2 linked regions of the Aquabacterium sp. OR-4 genome follow. The protein of the gene in region 2 interacts with the protein of the main gene of each other region in a pairwise test. Links are inferred from orthologs where the notes say so. Each region holds a gene or a part of one and is shown on either strand. Other genes may lie near its edges. The genes, in order: tig and N4G63_RS02745.

Evidence for each region.
Region 1: the proteins of N4G63_RS02745 (region 2) and tig interact in binary tests that used the Escherichia coli proteins (3 or more experiments, as listed by UniProt). The link is inferred for Aquabacterium sp. OR-4 from one-to-one orthologs.

Annotation. Positions count from the first base shown.
Region 1 is NZ_JAOCQD020000001.1:1,972,085-1,979,112, forward strand. What follows is about bases 1,893-4,708. They hold tig (trigger factor), read right to left. Parts: upstream 4,047-4,708; coding sequence 2,739-4,046; downstream 1,893-2,738. Other genes in these bases: clpX (ATP-dependent Clp protease ATP-binding subunit ClpX), read right to left, coding at 1,893-1,903; clpP (ATP-dependent Clp endopeptidase proteolytic subunit ClpP), read right to left, coding at 1,976-2,584; N4G63_RS08590 (efflux RND transporter permease subunit), read right to left, coding at 4,296-4,708. Outside these bases: lon (endopeptidase La), read right to left, coding at 1-422; more of clpX, read right to left, coding at 638-1,892; more of N4G63_RS08590, read right to left, coding at 4,709-7,028. UniProt on the Escherichia coli protein: Involved in protein export. Acts as a chaperone by maintaining the newly synthesized secretory and non-secretory proteins in an open conformation.
Region 2 is NZ_JAOCQD020000001.1:664,393-671,457, reverse strand. What follows is about bases 1,739-4,591. They hold N4G63_RS02745 (outer membrane beta-barrel protein), read right to left. Parts: upstream 3,834-4,591; coding sequence 2,643-3,833; downstream 1,739-2,642. Other genes in these bases: N4G63_RS02740 (Crp/Fnr family transcriptional regulator), read left to right, coding at 4,099-4,591; N4G63_RS02750 (hypothetical protein), read right to left, coding at 2,397-2,633; N4G63_RS02755 (GH36-type glycosyl hydrolase domain-containing protein), read right to left, coding at 1,739-2,379. In the rest of the region: more of N4G63_RS02755, read right to left, coding at 1-1,738; more of N4G63_RS02740, read left to right, coding at 4,592-4,833; N4G63_RS02735 (Crp/Fnr family transcriptional regulator), read left to right, coding at 4,948-5,643; N4G63_RS02730 (diguanylate cyclase domain-containing protein), read left to right, coding at 5,727-6,671; N4G63_RS02725 (hypothetical protein), read right to left, coding at 6,700-7,065.

The sequences.
Region 1 (7,028 bases), 1.3 Mb from region 2 along the record:
AACTGCTGCGTCACGGCGCGGCGCAGGGCCTCGACCTCGGGGCTGGTCTCGGCCGAGGGCTGCACCGGCACCACCTCGGCGGTGAAGTGCTCGGCACCGTCGTGGATCTCGCGGGTTTCGGCGCGCTGCACGCCTTCAACCAACACCTTCACGGTGCCGTCGGGCAGCTTCAGCATCTGCAGGATGCTGGAGATGCAGCCGATCTCGAACATGTCCTCGGGCTTGGGCTCGTCCTTGCCGGCGGCCTTCTGCGCCACCAGCATGATCTGGCGGCCGGCCTCCATCGCGGCCTCGAGCGCCTTGATCGACTTGGGACGCCCGACGAACAACGGGATGACCATGTGCGGGAACACGACCACATCACGCAGCGGCAGCAGCGGCAGCGTGATCGGTTCAGGGGGGAGAACAGGATGTCCTGACATGGGAGACCTCTCTTTCTCAGACCGACATGGGGCCCGAGCAGGGGAATGCAAGTGAACAGGTCAAACGCAAGCCTCGGATGGCTTCGTCACAGAAAGCGGGGAGCGAATTGCGTCGTGAGCCCGCCGAGGTCGGTTCGAGCAGCACAGCCGTACACCCGTACGGCGAGCAGCACAGAACCGAGATCGGTGGGCGCAGCAGCAAAGCGCCCCCGCTTTCAGGCGCTGGCCTTGTGTTCGCGATAGACCAGCAGCGGCTTGGCGCCTTCCTCGACGATGTGCTCGTCGATCACCACCTTGGCCACGCCGTCCAGCGTTGGCAGATCGAACATCGTGTCGATCAGCACGTGTTCCATGATGGAGCGCAGACCGCGCGCCCCGGTCTTGCGCTTGAGCGCCTTGCGCGCGATGGCGCTGAGCGCGGAGTGGCGGATCTCGAGCTCGACACCATCCATCGAGAACAGCTTCTGGTACTGCTTGACCAGCGCGTTCTTGGGCTCGGTGAGGATCTGCACCATGGCGTCCTCGGTCAGCTCGCCCAGCGTGGCCACCACCGGCAGGCGGCCGACCAACTCGGGGATCAGGCCGAACTTGATGATGTCTTCCGGCTCGGCTGAACGGAACAGATCGGCCGCACGCTTCTCGGTCTTGCTGTGCACGCTGGCCGAGAAGCCGATGCTCGACTTCTCGGTGCGGTTCTGGATGACCTTTTCCAGGCCGTCAAAGGCGCCGCCGCAGATGAACAGGATGTTGGTCGTGTCGATCTGCAGGAAGTCTTGATTGGGATGTTTGCGCCCGCCCTGCGGCGGCACGCTGGCCATCGTGCCTTCCACCAGCTTCAGCAGGGCCTGCTGCACGCCCTCGCCCGAGACATCGCGGGTGATGCTGGGGTTGTCGGCCTTGCGGCTGATCTTGTCGATCTCGTCGATGTAGACGATGCCGCGCTGCGCGCGCTCGACGTCGTAGTTGCAGTTCTGCAGCAGCTTCTGGATGATGTTTTCGACGTCCTCGCCCACGTAGCCGGCTTCGGTCAGCGTGGTGGCGTCGGCGATCACGAAGGGCACGTTGAGCAGGCGGGCCAGGGTCTGGGCCAGCAGCGTCTTGCCCGAGCCGGTGGGCCCGATCAGCAGGATGTTGCTCTTGGTGAGCTCGACCTCGTCCTTGCCGCTGCCGATGTGCTTGAGCCGCTTGTAGTGGTTGTACACCGCCACAGACAGCGTGCGCTTGGCCGCATCCTGGCCGATGACGTAGTTGTCGAGCGTGCTCTTGATCTCGGCCGGCACCGGCAGTTCGCTCTTGCCGGGCTTGGCTGCCGCGCCTTCGGCCGGAGCCTCGTCACGGATGATGTCGTTGCAAAGCTCGATGCACTCGTCGCAGATGAACACCGACGGGCCGGCGATGAGCTTCTTGACCTCGTGCTGGCTCTTACCGCAGAAGCTGCAGTACAGGACTTTTTCGCCTGAGGCGCCCTTCTTTTCGGCCATGGTGGGTAATCGTGTGCGGAGAGAGGGCGGGAGGATTGCGGAAGCCGCGAGCCGATGATAAGGCGCGGCCGGTCAGCCGCGCTGGGCGATCACCTGGTCGATCAGGCCATAACTCTTGGCGTCATCGGCCGACATGAAGTAGTCGCGCTCGGTGTCGGCCTGGATCTTTTCAAGCGGCTGGCCGGTGCGCTCGGCCAGGATCTTGTTGAGCTGCTCGCGGGTCTTGAGGATCTCGCGGGCATGGATCTCGATGTCGGTGGCCTGGCCCTGGGCGCCGCCCAGCGGCTGGTGGATCATGATCTTGCTGTTGGGCAGCGACACGCGCTTGCCCTTGGCGCCGGCCGACAGCAGGAAGGCGCCCATGCTGGCCGCCATGCCGATGCACAGCGTGGAGACATCGGGCTTGATGAAGTTCATCGTGTCGTAGATCGACAGGCCGGCCGAGACGCTGCCGCCCGGGCTGTTGATGTACAGGAAGATGTCCTTGTCGGGGTTCTCGCTCTCCAGGAAGAGCAACTGCGCCACCACGACATTGGCCGTGGCGTCGTTCACCGGGCCCACCAGGAACACGATGCGCTCACGCAGCAGGCGGCTGTAGATGTCGTAAGCACGCTCACCCCGGCCCGACTGCTCGATCACCATGGGCACCAGGCCCAGGGCTTGCGTCTCCAATGCGCTCATGAAAGTCCTCGAAAAACGGTCTGCGTCGATTATGACCCGCATGCGAAAGGGCTGCAGGCGATGAAAAACGGGGCGACGACCCTGCTAGTCGTTCGCCCCGTCGGGCCGGGATCCGGTGTGGCACAGGGCCAGCCGGACCGCGGCAGCGCCTGGATCAGGCCGTCATCAGCTCGTCGAAGGGCAGCGCCTTTTCGACCACCTTGGCATTGGCCAGCACGTGCTCGGCCACGTTGTTCTCGATCACCACGGCCTCGACCTCGGCCATGCGCTGGCGGTCGCTGAGGTACCAGCGCACCACTTCAGTCGGCTTCTCGTAGCTCTGCGACAGCTCTTCGATGTGGGCCTGCAGTTGCTCGGGCTTGGCCTGCAGGTTGTTCGACTTGACCAGTTCGGCCACCACCAGACCCAGGCGCACGCGGCGCTCGGCCTGCGGCGTGAAGATCTCGGTGGGGATCGGCGCCTTGTCGGCGTCCTTCATGCCGCGCTGCTTCAGGTCTTCACGGGCCGAGGCCACCAGGCGCTCGAGCTCGCTGTCGATCAGGGCCTTGGGCAGGTCGAGCTCGGCCACCTTGACCAGCGCGTCCATGGCCGCCGACTTGTTGCGCGCCAGCACGCGGAACTTGACCTCGCGCTCGAGGTTCTTCTTCACGTCGGCGCGCAGCGCGTCGACCGTGCCGTCTTCCAGGCCCAGGCTCTTGATGAAGGCCTCGTCCACCTCGGGCAGGTTCTGGGCTTCGATCTTCTTGGTGGTGACCAGGAAGTCGGCTTCCTTGCCGGCCACGTCCTTGCCGTGGTAATCCTCGGGGAACTGCAGCGGGAAGGTCTTGCTCTCGCCGACCTTCATGCCGCGCACGGCCTTGTCGAACTGCTCGAGCATCTGGCCTTCGCCGATCAGGAACTGGAAGCCCTCGGCCTTGCCGCCATCGAAGGGCTCGCCGTCGATCTTGCCTTCGAAGTCGATGGTCACGCGATCGCCTTCGGCGGCGCCTTCGGCAGCCGGACGCTGCGCGAAGGTGCGGCGCTGCTTGCGCAGGATGTCGACGGTGCGGTCGATCGCGGCGTCGGTCACCTCGCTGGTGACCCGCTCGACTTCCACGGCCGACAGCTCGCCGAGCTTGACCTCGGGGTAGACCTCGAAGGTGGCGTCAAAGGCCAGCTGGCCTTCGGGCGCGTCTTCCTTGGGCGTGACGCGCGGCGTGCCGGCCACGCGCAGCTGGGCTTCGTTGGCGGCGCTGGCGAAGGCACGGCCGAGCTGGTCGTTCATGACCTCGTTCTGCACCGACCAGCCGTAGCGCTGGGCCACCACCGACATCGGCACCTTGCCCGGGCGGAAGCCGTCGGCCTTGACGGTGCGCGAGAGCTTCTTCAGCCGCGACTCGACTTCGGTGTTGAGCGAATCGGCCGGAATCGTCAGGGTGATGCGACGTTCGAGCTTTTCGAGGGTTTCTACAGTGACAGCCATGGTGGAGACTCGCAAATGAATCGTTTCTGGTGCGCGGGGCCGGACTCGAACCGGCACGCCCGTGAAGGCGTCAGGACCTAAACCTGGTGCGTCTACCGATTTCGCCACCCGCGCGGGTTGTCTCTTCGCCGCTGCCCGGGCAACCCGCGAGGGCTGCCGAGGCACCGGTCAAAACGTACGAGGGAAACCGGCTCCAGCCATACAAACTGGCGAAGCCGACCTCCCGGGCGATCCGGTAAACCGGCGATTCTAGCCGGGCGGCAGCGCAGCGGATACCGGCGCATGGCCGGGCACCGGCTGCCGCACCCGGAACCAGGCCGCATACATGGCCGGCAAGGCCAGCAGCGTGAGCGCCGTGGCGACGATCAGGCCGCCCATGATGGCCACCGCCATCGGCCCCCAGAACACGCTGCGGGTGAGCGGGATCATGGCCAGCACCGCGGCCGCGGCCGTCAGCACGATGGGCCGGAAGCGCCGCACCGCGGCCTCGACCACGGCATGCCAGGCCGGCACGCCGCGGGCACGGTCGTGCTCGATCTGGTCGATCAGGATCACCGAGTTGCGCATGATCATGCCGCTGAGCGCGATCACGCCCAGCAGCGCCACAAAGCCGAAGGGCCGGTCGAACAGCATCAGCGCGCCGGCCACGCCGGCAATGCCCAGCGGTCCGGTCAGGAACACCAGCATGGCGCGCGAGAAGCTGTGCAGCTGCAGCATCAGCAGCGTGAAGATGATGAACAGCATCACCGGCAGGCCGGCGGCGATGGAACCCTGGCCCTTGCTGCTTTCTTCTTGCGTGCCGGCGATGCGCACCTCGTACTCGGGCGGCATCTGCTTGCGCAGCTCGGCCAGCTGCGGCCACACCACCTTGGTGACCGTGGGGCCCTGCACGCCCTCGATCACGTCGCCCTGCACGGTGATGGCGTAGCGGCGGTTCTCGCGCCACATCACGCCGGGCTCGAAGGCGAAGCCGATCTGCGCCACCTGGGTCAGCGGCACGGCCTTGCCGCTGGCCGTGGGCACATAGGCATTGCCCAGGTCGGTGATGGCGTTGCGCTCGTCGGCCGGCTGGCGCAGCACGATGTCGACCAGCTTGTCGCCTTCGCGGTACTGGCCCACGGTGGCACCCGAGAACACCGCCTTGGAGCCCTGCGCGATCGACTGGCTGGTGACGCCCAGCGCGCGGGCCTTGTCCTGGTCGATGTCGAGCCGGATGGCCTTGATCGACTCGTTCCAGTTGTCGTTGACGCCGCGCATCGACGGATGCGCCGCAAGCACGCTGCGCACCTGGTCGGCATAGCGCCGCACCTGCACCGCATCGGGGCCCATCACCCGAAACTGCACCGGGTAGGCCACCGGCGGGCCGTTGGGCAGCAGCTTGACCCGCGCCCGCACCTCGGGAAACTCGGCCGCCAGCAGGGCTGGCAGGGTCTTGCGCAGTTGCTCGCGCGCCGCCAGGTCCTTGGGCAGCAGGATCAGCTGGGCCACGTTGGTCTGCGGAAACAGCTGCTCCAGCGGCAGGTAGAAACGCGGCACGCCGCTGCCCACCCAGGTGGTCACCGATTCCATCGCCGGCTCGGCCTGCATGCGGGCCTCGAAGCGGCGCGCCACGCCTTCGGTCTCGCGCTGCGTGCTGCCTTCGGGCAGCCACAGGTCGACCAGGATCTCCGGCCGGCTTGAATCGGGGAAGAACTGCTGCTGCACCTTGCCCATGCCCACGATGCCGGCGCCGAACAGCGCCACGGTGATGAGCAGCGTGATCCAGCGGTGCCGGACGCAGGCGTTCACCAGGCGCCTGAAGCGGTTGTAGAAGGGCGTGTCGAAAAGCTCGTGGGCCTCGCCGTCGACCTGCGGCTTGACCTTCAGCAGCCAGGCCCCGAGGTAGGGCACGAAGTACACCGACACCAGCCACGAGATCACCAGCGCGGCCGAGGTGACGGCAAAGATCGCGAAGGTGTATTCGCCGGTGGTCGACTTGGCCAGGCCGATGGGCAGGAAGCCGGCCGCGGTGATCAGCGTGCCGGTCAGCATGGGCATGCTGGTCACCTCGTAGGCAAAGGTGGCGGCGCGCAGCTTGTCGTAGCCCTCCTCCATCTTGCGCACCATCATCTCGACCGCAATGATGGCGTCGTCCACCAGCAGGCCCAGCGCGATGATCAGCGAGCCCAGCGAGATCTTGTGCAGGCCCACGCCCCAGTAGTACATGGTGACGAAGGTGATGGCCAGCACCAGCGGGATGGTGATGCCCACCACCAGGCCGGGGCGCACGTCGATGCGCAGCGGCTTGGTGTGCAGGCCCAGGCTGATGAAGCTGACCGCCAGCACCACCACCACGGCCTCGACCAGCACGCGGATGAACTCGCTGACCGAGCGCGTCACGGCGCTGGGCTGGTCCTGCACCTGCTCGAGCGTGATGCCGGCCGGCAGGTCGGCGCGAATGGCCTCGGCCCGCGCCCGCAAGGCCTTGCCCAGGGCCACGATGTCACCGCCCTTGGCCATCGACACGCCGAGCGCGATCACCGGCTTGCCCTGGTGGCGCACCTTCACCGCCGGCGGGTCGATGGTGGCGCGGCGGATCTCGGCAATGTCGCCGAGCCGGAGGGTGCTGGCCTGGCCGGTGGCGGCGTTCACGCCGCGGATCGGAAAGCGCTGCAGCTCGGCCACCGAACCAAAGGCGCCGGCCACGCGCACCTGCAGGTTCTGGCTGCCGGCGTCGAGCAGGCCGGCGCCTTCCACCGCGTTTTGCGCGGCCAGCTGGGCCAGGACGGCATTCATGTCCAGGCCCAGCTGGGCCAGGCGCTTGCCGGGGATCTCGATGAAAATCTTTTCGGCCTGCACGCCGAACAGCTCGACCTTGGCCACGTCGGGCACCTGCAGCAGCTGCGAGCGCAGGCTCTCGGCGAAGACGCGCAGCTCCTCGTTCGAGAAGCCATCGGCCGACAGCGCGAAGATCGAGCCGTAGACATCGCCGAAGTCGTCGTT
Region 2 (7,065 bases):
CTGGAAGGGCTGGTCTTCGATCAGGCTGATGTCGGTGACCGCCGCGCAGCGCGCGAGCGATCCTTCCAGCAGGTCGTGGCTGAGCACGCAGCCTTCGGGCAGGCTGGTGCCCAGCACCGCGTGCACCGCCTGCACCTGCAGCAGGCCCTTGCCGCAGAAGCTGCCTTCGGCGAACAGGTCCTGGTAGACCTCGGAGCTGGCGGCGCTGTAGGGGTCGATGCCGCTGTGGCCGGCGAACAGCCAGTGAAAGGGCGTGGCCTCGCCCTGCGCGGGCAGCGGCATCACCACATGCGGCTGCAGGATGGCGTAGCCGCTGTCCACATGCCGGCCACCCGCACCCAGGCGCGGCTGGTTCCGCGGGTGGGCGGCCACGCCCACCAACGCGCGCAGGCGGCCGGGGGGCAATTGGGTGTCGCTGTCCAGCGTGAGCAGGTGGCGGGTGCCGGGTTCGATGCGTGAGCGCTCGCCCAGCGCGGCAAACGCCGTGCTGTGGCCGGTGGCCAGCGCGGCCAGCAGTTCCAGCAGCTTGCCGCGCTTGCGTTCCCAGCCAATCCAGCGCTGTTCGGTGTCACAGAAGCGGCGCGGCCGGTGCAGCAGCACGAAGCGGGGTGCCGAATCCGGTGGGACGGGGTGTTGGACGTTCAGTGCGTCGATCTCGGAACAGGCCAGGGCCAACAGGGTCGCATCGGCCGGCAGATGTTCCTGGTCAGCGTCTGCATGGTCGGTCAGCAGCGCGAACTGCGAGTGGCGCTCGGGGTTGGCCAGGTGGTGCAGGTGCAGCCGGTGCGCCAGTTCGCGAACTGCGGCGGAGTCGCTCAACATCGTCGGTATGGCCACCATCACCCGGTGTTCAAGCGGGATGCCCGCCATCAACGCCAGGCGCGGCAGCCGGGCGGGCCGCACCCATTCGCTGACCAGGCGGTTCACCACCGCCACCACCGCTTCGCTTGCGGGCAGCAGCATCAGCAGCACGCCCAACGCAGCCCAGAGGCTGTCCGTCAGGCCGGCCCAGGCCAGCGCCACGCCCGGGCTGGCATCGGCCCGCAGCACGGCCAGCACCAGCGCGGCCGTTCCTGCCCCCAGCGCGCCCAGGTAGACCGGCAGCACCGCGTGCTGGCCCACCCGCAGGGCCAGCGACCGCAGGGGTTCGCGCAGCCCCAGGGCGCGGGCCAGCGTGTCGCGGCCAGCGCCTTGCAACCAATGGCCGGGGGTGTGCTTCGGTGTCGCGGTGTCGTGGCCCGACCCGGGCGGGTCGGGGCGCATCAAGGTGAGCAGGGCCTGGGCCACCGCCAGCTCGCTGCGGCCGCTGCGCCGCGCCAGACGTTCGATGGCGTGCAGGGTCTGGTCACGGGTGCCGGCGTGTTCGGCTTCGAACAGCGGGTGTGCCAGCATCAGGCGCATCAGCGTGCTGGCGCGGGCGACCAGGTCGGACCAGTCGGTGTCGCCGATGGCCCGCAGCGAACTCACCGCGTTGCTCATGCTCAGGTTGTCGGCCGCCTGGTCGGCACCGTGCTGCGTCTGCAATGCGGCAGCGTTGGGCAGCGCCTGGTCCAGCCAGGCCCGCACGGCCGCTGCCACCGGGCGGCCGCGCAGGCGCTGCGCCAGGCGGGCCAGGAACGCGTCGCCAACGCCGCGGCGCTGCAGCACCTGCAGCCAGGCGCCCAGCGCTGCCACCAGGGTGGCGGGCCCCTGCGTGCCGGCAATTGAGCCAGCGTCGTCGTGCGCCAGCACGCGGTCGCTGCACAGGTTGGCCACCTCGCGTGCGGCCATCTGCGCGGCCTCGCGCTCGGCCAGGCGGCGCAGGTTTTCCAGCAGCAACACCCGCAAAGTGGTAGGCAGGGCCCACATTTCGGCCAGGGTCAGCGCGCGGCTGTCCTGGTAGGCGCTGAGGAACTGCACCAGCAGGTCCTCGTCGAATGCGCCGTCGGTGTGGGCCACGAAGGCCCAGGCCACGCCATAGATGCGCGGCAACCCGGCCAATGGCGGCTGCTGCAGCACCGGCAGCGCACGCACCGCGTTGCGCGGCAGTTCCCGGTGGATCTGCTCCAGCTGGGTTTCAATGAGTTGGAAGTTGTCCAGCAGCCATTCGGCGGCGGGGCTGACGGCGTAGCCCGCGGCGGCCTGGCCCCCGATGTAGGCGTGGGCCGCGCGCAGCGTGTGCACGTTGTCGGCCAGCCGCGGAAAGAAGGCCACCGAGCGCAGCCCGGCGCGCACCGCGCTGTGAGTGGCGCCCAAGCTGCGGCCGTGCTGCGCAAAGCGCTGCGGCCCGAATGTTTCGGCCCGTATGGGCGGCTGCACCGGCCCGCCCTTGGCGTCCAGCAGGCCGTGGGTGGCCCGTGGCGCGCGGGGCTGCAAGCGCCGCCAGGCGGTGCCCAGCATGGGTCAGGCCGCCCGGGCTAGAGCAGCAACCAGACGCCGCCAACCAGCAGCGCCAGCACCACCAACACGGTGCTGATGAGGCGCGCCGCCACGAAGCCCTGTACCGCCTCGGCGCCACAGCGCAGCGCGAAGTGGCGCCCGGCCACGCAGCGGCAACGCTGCAGATGCTCGCCCAGCGGCGCCAGTTCCGCTGCTTCTGTGCCCTCGCCGCGGCTCAGGGCCGACGTGCTCCAACTCGGTCCGTTCATGCGCATGGCGGGCGCTCAGCGGGTGCCCACCACGTCCACATCCACGCGGCGGTCGGGTGCCAGGCAGGTGACCAGTTGCGCCGTGGCCTTGCTGCCCACGCAGTCCTGCGGCTTGGTCACCGGCGACGATTCGCCCTTGCCGCTGGCCGTCACCTTCATCGGGTCCACATGGCCGCGGGTGACCAGGTAGTTCTTCACCGCGTCGGCACGCTGGCGCGACAGGGTCTGGTTGTAGTCGTTGCTGCCCAGGCGGTCGGTGTGGCCTTCGACTTCCACCATGTCGAACTGCGTGCCCTCCAGCTCACGGGCAAACGTGTCCAGCGCGACCCTGCCCACGTCGTTGACTTCCGAACGGTCGAAGCCGAACTGCGACTCGGCCGAGAAGGTGACGCGGCGGCGCGGCGGCGCCACCGGCGCGAGCGTGGGTGCCGGCAGCACGGGTGCGGCCTGCACGACGATGATGGGGGCCGGGGCGGGTGCCGCAGCCACCGGTGGCACCACATAGGGTGCAGGTGCCTGGGCACGCGGGGCCGGCGCCGGGGCGCTGCCGAACGGGAACACCAGGCCCACCGACACCAGGTTGGTGTTCACATGGCTGCCCACCGCGTCGTTCATGCGGTAGCGCTCGACCTCGGCTCGAACCAGCATGTTCGAACCCATCGCGTACTGCACGCCCAGGCCCACCTTGGCGTTGGTGCCGCGCTTGGACACATCGTTCAGGGTCACAGCGCCCGTGGTGTCATAGCGGGCGCGGGCGCGGCCCGAGGCCATGCCCACGCGGCCCAGCAGCGCGAAGTTGGTGGTCAGCGGCAGCGTGCCCACCAGGTCCAGGCTCAGGCCGTTCAACTTGAACCTGGCGCCCACCGTGCCGGCCGGCGTGGTGGTGGCGTCGTAGCCCAGCTTGCCCAGATCGAAGTAGCCGCCTTCAACGGCGACGTTGCGGTTGAACTGGTAGCCGCCGAAGATCTTGTAGCCGGTGTCATTGCTGTCGCGGGCGAAGCCGGTGACGCTGCCACCCGCACCCACGCCGGCTGCCACCTGCGCCTCGGTGCCGAAGTCACCCTGGGAACGGCCCAGGCCCAGGCCGACGTAGCCATATGGGGCTTCGCGCACCTGTGCCTGTGCCGGCACCGCCGCCAGGCAGGTGAAGCCGGCCAGGCTGGCCAGGCCCAGATTGCGCAGCGTCAATGTTGAAGTGAATGTCATGGGATTCTTTCGAATGTGAGGGGATGGCGTGCTGCCGTTGTGCAGCGTCAACGACGTGGTTTTACGTGGCCGCACGCCCGTCGTCTGTGCGCTGGCGAACTTGGGGCGCACCCCCTGTTGTCCGCCGCCAATGGCCCGGCGCAATGCATTCGTGCGCTGCCGCACCAACGGAGTAGCCTGTGACCACCAAGCTCACGCGCCGCGGGCTGCATCCAGCATCCGGAGCGCCGCAAAGGGCCACCCTCGACCGCACAAAAGGCCCACCATGCCCGCCCCAACGCCATCACCTGACGCCGACGCCCTGCAGAACCAGCTGCTGGCCGCGCTGCCTCCCGCCGAATGGCAGCGCTGGCTGCCGCTGCTGGAACCCGTGGACCTGAAGCTGGGCCAGGTGCTCTACGAATCCGGCAAGCGCATGGGACACGTTTATTTCCCCACCACCGCCATCGTGTCGCTGCTGTACGTGCTGGAAGACGGCGCATCGGCCGAGATCGCCGTTGTGGGCCATGAAGGCGTGGTGGGCATATCGCTCTTCATGGGCGGTGAATCCACGCCCAGCCGAGCGGTGGTGCAAAGCGCGGGGCTGGGCTTTCGCCTGCGCGGCCAGGCGGTGAAGGACGAGTTCGACCGCGCCGGGCCGGTGATGCACCTGCTGCTGCGCTATACCCAGGCGCTGATCACGCAGATGGCGCAGACGGCGGTGTGCAACCGCCACCACACGCTGGACCAGCAGCTGTGCCGCTGGCTGCTGCTGAGCCTGGACAGGCTGCAGGGCAACGACCTGGTGATGACGCAGGAACTCATCGCCAACATGCTGGGCGTGCGCCGCGAAGGCGTGACCGAAGCGGCGCTGAAGCTGCAGGCGGCGGGGCTGATACGTTACGCCCGCGGCCACATCTCGGTGCTGGACCGCCCCGGCCTGGAAGCACGCACCTGCGAGTGCTATGCGGTGGTGAAGGTGGAATACGACCGCCTGCTGCCCCCACGTCTGGCCACCTGAGCCTGCCACCGCGTGGGCGGTGTGCAGGACGTGGGCGTGCTGTGTTCGCTGGCAGACAGTGGCGCGCCGCTTGCCGCCACACACTGGCAGGCCCACCGCAGCGGAGACACGACCTTGGCCGCCACCCCCCAGAACCACCTGATCGAACTGCTGCCGCGGCGCGACAGGGCTGTGCTGCTGGCGCTGTGCCAGCCGGTGGTGTTGAAGCTCTCGGACGTGTTGACCGAACGCGGCCAGGCCGTGCGCCATGTTTGGTTTCCGGTGGACGCGTTTGTGTCGCTGGTGGCGCAGATCGACCAGCACCCGGGCCTGGAAGTGGGCATGGTGGGGCGCGAGGGCATGCTGGGCGCCTCGCTGGCCTTGGGCGTGCAGGTGGTGCCGCTGCGCGCGGTGGTGCAGGGCGGCGGCAGCGCCTGGCGCTTGGGCGCGGGCCCTTTCAAGGCCGAACTGGTGCGCAGCGCTGCCCTGCGCCAGGTGCTGGGTCGCTACCTGTACGTGCGCATGGCGCAGCTGGCGGCGTCGGCAGCCTGCCTGCGCTTCCACCAGATCGGCCCGCGCCTGGCGCGTTGGCTGCTGATGAGCCAGGATCGTGCGCATGCCCAGCACTTTCACGTCACGCACGAGTTCCTGGCCTACATGCTGGGCGTGCGGCGCGTTGGCGTGACGGTGGCCGCGGGTGCCCTGCAACGCCGCGGGTTGATCCGCTACCACCGTGGCGAGCTGACCGTGCTGGACCGCCCCGGGCTGGAGGACGCATCCTGCCCGTGTTACGGCATTGACCAGAGGTCCTACGCCGACCACATGGCCTGAGGCCCAGGTCCCGGCGCTGTGCCCCGCACCCCTCTGTACGACAGCGCACAGAAAGCGGGCCGCCACACGGTTTCAATGTGACGATGGAAAACCGCCCCATCGATCACTGCGAACCCGCGTCCTCACTGGCCAGCCATTCCGGCAACGGCAAGCCTGCCGCGTCCACGGCAAAACCGCCGACGCATTGGCGGGATGGGCGGGACCCGAAGCCGCCGCGATCCTGGACAGACCCATACGCATCGCTCCCGCTGTCCGGGCCGGCCTGGGGCGATCTGCTGGCGGCGGTGTCCTCCCAGCTGCGCAGTCTGTCCGGCGCTCCCGGGCAGGCGCTGGTCTTGAGGCCCAGCGAGCTGACCGAAGGCGTATGGCAGTGCGCCAATGCCTTGGACCGGTTGGAGCGTTCGCTGCGCCATGAAATGGGCCGCGCGCGGCGAATGGAATTGAGCCTGTTCGACGCCCGCGTGGCGCTGGCACGGGCGCGCATGGCGCTGAAGGGCGCACAGGACAGCGAACGCGACGCACGCCGGCGCGCCTTGGAAGACAGCCTGACCGCGCTGCCCAACCAAGAGAGCTTTCGCGGGCGGCTGCACCTGACCATGGGCCGCGCCGCGCCCACCGGTGATTCGCTGGCGCTGCTGTACCTGGACCTGGACGATTTCAAGGCCGTGAACGACAGCCATGGCCACAACGTCGGTGACGAGCTTTTGCGCATCGTGGCTGCGCGCTTGCGCAGCGCGCTGCGCTCGGGGGACTGCGTGGGCCGCCTGGGCGGCGACGAATTCGCCTGCCTGCTGGCCAATGTGCCAGGTCGCCACGAACTGGACGAGGTGGTCAAGAAGTTTGCCCGGGTGTTGTCGGCCCCGGTGCGCATCGGCGCGCTGGACCTGAGGGTGCGGGCCAGCATCGGCATTGCCGTCTGGCCAGGCGATGGCGACAACGGCGACGACCTGCTGCGCAACGCCGACCACGCCATGTACCAGGCCAAGCGCCAGGGCGGCGGTCACGCCTATTTCGACCGCACCGCTTGACGGACTGAACCCCGCAGGCCCAGGCCGATCAACGCACTGTCTCCGGAACACCGGTCGCCGGAGCGGCAGTGCTGGCCCGCGCGCCGCGCAACAAGGCCATGTCCGCGGCCAGCTGGCGGCGCACGCCGGCAAAGACAGGTGACCGCGGGCGTGCACGCCCCGCCCACAGGCAGGCCAGCGCCACCAGGCCAGGCACCAGGGGCACCCCCCACAAGACCCACGGTGCCCGAACCTGCGCCGCTGGCACCACGGCCCACAGCATGAGGGCCACGCCACCCAGGCCGGCGGCGGCCAAGGCAGCGCCCGCGCCCACCAGTTGCAGCAGCGCACGGCGACGCCACAGCGCCAACTCGCGGCCCAGTTCCAGCCCGGCCAGCTGGCCGTAGGCCTGCAC